Candidatus Chlorohelix allophototropha: one gene and its partner. Each later gene encodes a partner of the first gene's protein in a complex. Links are inferred from orthologs where the notes say so. Each region holds a gene or a part of one and is shown in the gene's direction. Other genes may lie near its edges.

Evidence for each region.
Region 2: the proteins of dnaX (region 1) and holB are in contact, whole or in part, in a cryo-EM structure (PDB 8GIZ), measured with the Escherichia coli proteins. The link is inferred for Candidatus Chlorohelix allophototropha from one-to-one orthologs.

What each region holds. Positions count from the first base shown.
Region 1 is NZ_CP128399.1:185,608-188,572, reverse strand. It holds dnaX (DNA polymerase III subunit gamma/tau), read left to right. Parts: upstream 1-552; coding sequence 553-2,379; downstream 2,380-2,965. Other genes in the region: OZ401_RS00855 (hypothetical protein), read left to right, coding at 2,515-2,853; OZ401_RS00865 (response regulator), read left to right, coding at 118-459. UniProt on the Escherichia coli protein: Part of the beta sliding clamp loading complex, which hydrolyzes ATP to load the beta clamp onto primed DNA to form the DNA replication pre-initiation complex.
Region 2 is NZ_CP128400.1:2,187,981-2,190,929, reverse strand. It holds holB (DNA polymerase III subunit delta'), read left to right. Parts: upstream 1-927; coding sequence 928-1,971; downstream 1,972-2,949. Other genes in the region: OZ401_RS22010 (PSP1 domain-containing protein), read left to right, coding at 2,179-2,949; OZ401_RS22020 (PaaI family thioesterase), read left to right, coding at 423-926; OZ401_RS22025 (nuclease-related domain-containing protein), read left to right, coding at 1-414. UniProt on the Escherichia coli protein: Part of the beta sliding clamp loading complex, which hydrolyzes ATP to load the beta clamp onto primed DNA to form the DNA replication pre-initiation complex.

The sequences.
Region 1 (2,965 bases):
CATTTAATTAGTACAATAAGTACAACTGATTTAAAATATAAAAGTGACAAAGGTAATTCATTAAAAATTCAAAAGTCTGGGAGCGCTCTAGCCTTAAATCTGATGAAGATACTGGTTGTGGATGATAATTCTGGCTTAGTTAGAACTATGGAAAAGGTGCTAGTAAAAGCCGGCTATGAGGTGATACAGGCTACTGGTTTTCGTGATGCTTTAGATAAAGCTACTTTTCAGAAATTTGAAATATTGCTTACCGACTTTGATATGCCCGAAGGCAATGGAATTGAGCTTATCAAACGTTATCGCGAAAAAAACAAGAATCAGAAAATTGTCGCATTAATAATGTCTGCCTACTCTGAAGTTGAGCTTGAGCTTATCAAAAATCCCGGTTTAGCCGATGGTTTTCTACTCAAACCTTTTCTGGTACGCGAGTTATTGGACTTACTAAAACGCTATCACTGAGCCTGTTCAGCTTTGCAGAATCCCCCTGATGGTCTATAATATGCCCATCTGAAATTTCCAAATGCCAACATACAGTGGGGATTAGACTTTAAAATGGCAATAGTGAAGAAATCAATGGAGAGTGACGATACTCCCGACAAGCTAAGTCGCTCCCAATCACTCTACCGCAAGTGGCGCTCACAAACCTTTGGCGAACTGGTCGGTCAAGATGCAGTTACGCGCACCCTGAAAAATGCCATTACCACCGGAAGAGTCGGGCATGCCTATCTTTTCTGTGGTCCCAGAGGCACCGGAAAAACTTCCACCGCACGCCTATTAGCCAAAGCAATAAATTGCCTCGAAACTGAAATCAACGCACGCCCTTGTAACAAATGTGAAGCTTGCCGCAGCATCAGCGAGGGGCGAGCGATGGATTTAATCGAGATTGATGCTGCCAGTAACCGGGGTATTGAAGATATCCGCGACTTACGCGATAAAATAAATTTCCAACCCAGCGCATTACGCAAGAAATTCTATATAATTGACGAAGTACATATGTTGACCGAACCTGCTTTTAATGCGCTGCTCAAAACTCTGGAAGAACCGCCTCCGCACGCCATCTTTGTGCTTGCTACTACCGACCCGCAAGATATCCCGACAACAGTATTATCGCGCTGTCAACGCTTTGATTTCCAGCGTATCAGCCTTGAACAAATAGTGGCACGGCTTCGGTTTGTATGCAGCGAAGAAAAAGTGCAGGCTGAAAAAGCTTCTCTCGAATTGGTAGCGCGGCAGGCAACCGGAAGTCTGCGCGATGCTCTTAGCCTGCTTGATCAGCTAATTGTTTTCAGCGATGGGAATATCACCCTCGAAACTGTCAAGCAAATGCTTGGTGTAATGAATAGTGAGGCTGTCCCCGATTTCGTAGAGGCATTGCTTGAACGTGGGCTTGCATCAGGGCTTGAGCAAATCAGCAATCTGGTGCAAAGTGGTGTTGATTTGAAGCGTTTCAATCGTGAATTGGTAGAACACCTGCGCGGCATGATGCTACTCAAGGCAAACCCATCGGCGCGCGAATTACTCGATTTACCGCACGAGCTACTGGATCGGATGCAAGAACAGGCAAAGCGGATAAATTTATCTGAATTAATTACCTTACTCAAAATTTTCAGCGGAGTTGATTATAACCTGAAGGTATCACCTTATACCCAATTGCCGCTTGAAATTGCGCTTATGGAAGCAGTGTTGGCTGAAACGGTTGTGCAACCTCAAGCGACAACCCGCCAAGTCCCTAACCGTGCTGCCCCTACCCCGACGGTAGCGCATAGAGAACCGCCTGTCATTAATCAGCACCGTCCTGCCATTGCCGCGGTGCAAAAAGAACCAGCCATAGTGTCCCCTATTGATGAGGATGAGCCACCAATTGCCAAAGCAGCAAACCCAGCAGAAGTAGCGCAGGTGAAAAAACAGCCGCCTGTAATAAACCCACTACGCCCCTTAGCGCCTGTAAACCAGCAAGAAACGCCCTCTACGCCAGCAGCAACAGATGGCGCAAACCTGACTCTTGCTGAAGTAACACAAGTATGGGGACAATTGCTGGATAAAATCGGTAGCGCACAAGTCACCGTAAAAGCGTTACTTACCGAAGCGCAACCAATAGGAGTACAAGGCAAGCAAATTATGCTAGCTTTCAAATACCAGTTCCATCGTGAGAAAATTTCTCAGGAAAAGACCAGAATTTTTGTAGAAGAGCAGTATAGTCAGCTATTGGGTCAGACAATTTATATCCAGTGCGTATCTGATGAAAGTACCAACCCGAATAGTGCGGGTGGTTCTGCGCGTACAGATTCTAAAAATTCCGGGAAAGGTAGCTCACCGCTGGACGAACGTTCACGTGCAGCAGCGCGAATCTTTAACGCTACTGTACAGGATTTTGATTAGTTTCATTCCCGAATTATTAACATACCTTTCTCTGTTATTTCAAAGCCTTTAGGCTATAATTTAAGTAGAGTCTAGCGTAAAAAAAGCAATTAAACGCGGGCATTTTCTGCGTACTTTGGGAAAGGAAGAAATAATATGGCTGGAGGAGCAGTTTGGGTAAAAGGCGCGACCCGTAATAGCCAAGATAAAATGGTGCAGCGGGCAAAGGAAGACCTAGCGGAAGTACTCGGAATTGAAGATATGCCTGAGCTTGTTGGTAAAATCAAGTTGGTATCGGTTACTCCGGTAACATGGCCTGACTCGCAATTGGGATACCTGCAAGCGGGATTAAAGAAACAACAGGGGATTAATCCCGGCTTTTTAATCAAACTAGAGTACTCTGGGCGTGAATACACTTATCACACCAGCTTTAGCCGAGTAGTGTATGTACCAACCGGTAAAGGAATGCCGCCGCTTCCAGCGAACGCGATGTAAACAATTCTGGGTTTTCTAAAGGCTTTGTGGTTTTTTTAATACAAAGCCTTTTTTGTTGCACAAAATAAAACGCCCGGAGTGACCGGGCGATTGTGGTTGATTGCTTATGCCG
Region 2 (2,949 bases), on another replicon or contig:
AACAGTGATTTGCGAGAAGCAGTGCGCCAATGGCAAACCGAATTGAGCATGACCGCAGAGGAGCAGTTTGAAATAGAAAAACTGCTGATCGGGCAATTACCGCAAGAAGAACAGGCAGAAGCGCTGGAATTATTGAGCATGCCCGCCCATAAGCGCCTCCAAATGGAACGAGAGCAGGAATTAGCGGTAGAAGCCGCGCGAGTTGCCAAAACCAAAGTAAAAGATGAGAAGAAGAAACCGAGCGAGCGCAAACCGAGCGCGGGCGCAGCGCCACAGCCCGGTCAGCGGGTTGGCTTGAACGGCAAACCGCTCCCGGCTAAAGTGTCCGAAGAAAAACCCCGCAAGGCAGCGGTAGAACCCTTGAAAAAGCCAAATCCGGGCGCATTCGGAGACCCTGCTAAGCGTAGGAAATAGTTTAAGCGATGAATGACCTAGATTCCGGCGAAGTTTCGCGTCAACCCGCTTCGGATTTCTGCTTTGTGTGTGGTAGAAATAACCCTGCCGGGTTGCGGCTGGATTTCTACAATAACAAAACGCAGGTCTGGACTGAATTTACGCCCTCGGAATACTACCAGAGTTGGCCCGGTATCTTACATGGTGGCATCATCACCACCGTTTTAGATGAAACCATATCCCGCGTGGCTTTTCTCTATGATAAGTGGGTTTCAACCGGAAAGCTCGAAGTAAAATTCCGTAAGCCGACTCCTTTAGGTCAAAAATTGCGTATCAGCGGCGAATTAGTGCGCGATGCCGGACGGGCAATGGAAATGCGCGGACGAATCCAAGTCGTTGAAACAGGCGAAGTTACCGCCGAAGCAAGCGGCTTATTCGTGCGTTTACCCGATGCAACCCGCCACGAAATTATCAAATCGGTGGGCGGAGATTTCGCCGAATGGGAAGAGTGGCTGGCAAAAAACAGGCAGTGATATGATTGGACACGGCTGGGCAGTTAGTTTTCTGCAAAATTGCATAGACACCGAAAAAGTTACCCACGCTTACCTGTTACGAGGTCCGGCGGGAGTCGGCAAGTTTAGGTTGGCGTTGGATTTTGCCCTCGCGCTCGGTTGCGAAAACCCTCCTGCAAAAAAATATGGCTTGCGCTATTGCGGCGAGTGTCGCCCCTGTCGCCTCATCGAAGAAAACAAACACTCTGACGTTACAGTATTAGGGCTGGAATGGCAAACCCGCAGCGAGGGAGTCAAAGAGGGTAACGCCGGGCAAAACCTAAAAATAGACTCGGTGCGCTATATCAGCCATGAAGTTAGTCGCCCCCCCCATGAAATAGGCTGGCGCGTCATCATCATCCGCGATGCCGAAACAATGCAAACCGCTGCCGCCAACGCTTTCCTCAAAACGCTAGAAGAACCGCCCGACCGCGCCGTTTTGATTTTGCTGGCGGATAGTGATCGCCCAATGCTCCCAACTATCGTAAGCCGTTGCCAAATAATCGAGTTGCGACCTGTGCCACGCGAGGAAATTGCCCGGTCATTACTTAGCGAAGGGGCAAGCAAAAATGAGGCGCATATGCTCGCGGCGTTGTCTGCCGGAAGACCCGGTTGGGCGTTGGAGGAGTATCGCGACACTACCAAACAGCGCATCAATGACCGCGATGAAGCCTTGATGCACCTTGAAGAATTGCTACCTGCCGACCGGGTTAAACGGCTGTCCTTTGCCGATACGCTTACCGCGCGTTGGCAAAGCGGCGGCAATAAGCGCACCTCGGTGCTGGTCATGTTAAATATTTGGTTGGGTTGGTGGCGAGATTTGGCGTTGGTGCGCCAGAATCTACCTGCGCATATTTCTAATGTAGATAAGCTGGATACCTTAAAAGAGCAAGCCGGGCGTTTTTCGCCCATTCAAATAAAAGATATGCTTTTAGGTATCACCCACGCGCAGGCAGAACTCGAAGCGAATGTGATGCCGCGCCTTGCGTTAGGCGATTTGTTCATCAATAAATTGCCAAAGGCATAACGTTCCCGGTTCGTAGGGGCGTGGCTCGACACGCCCGCGTGTGGTTGGTAATATCGTTAGGATTGTGGCAAATAAAGAAGGGCGATTCTCGAATCGCCCCTACGAACCAAATCTCATGAGAGTTAATTCATTTCCAATGCGCCCGGCGTTCGGGGGGCTTCTCAATAACCCGCGTTCAATGAGATGTAGTGAAACGGGGAAAAATAAATGACAATTCAAGATATACAAAATCAAAATAAAGATACTTTCCGCACGGTAGCGGTGCGCTTCAAGCCTAACGGTAAACTCCAATACTTCGACCCCGGAGAGCTTGAATTAAAACCCGATGATTGGGTGGTAATTGAGGTTGGGCGCAATACTGAAATGGCGCGAGTAGTTTTGCCGCCGCGCAGTATCACTGCCAGCCAACTCGCCGAACCGCTCAAGCCCATTCTGCGCATTGCCAACGAGGACGATGTAAATCGACAACTCAGCTATCGCGCCCGCAACAAAGAATCGCTGGTGAAATGCGCCGAGCGGGTTAAGGTTTTCCTCATTCCGATGCGCTTGGTAGAGTGTGAGTGGAACTACGATGGCAGCAAGGTAACTTTCTTTTTTACCGCCGACACGCGGGTGGATTTTCGCCAACTGGTGCGTGACCTTGCCAGCATTTTCCGCACTCGCATTGAGTTAAGACAAATCGGGGTGCGCGATAAAGCCAAACTGGTGGGGGGCGTGGGTAAATGCGGTGAAACGCTGTGCTGCTCTACTTGGGCATCAGAATTTCCTCCGGTTTCGATTAAAACTGCCAAAGATCAAGATTTGCCGCTCAATCCCTCGAAAATAACCGGGGTATGCGGTCGTTTGTTATGCTGCCTCAGCTACGAACACCCCATGTACGAAAAAATGAAAGAGAATATGCCAAAAGTGGGCGATCGGGTGTGCGGGGCGCAGGGTAGCGGCGCGGTAGTAGGGCGCAACATTCTCAAGCAAACGGTA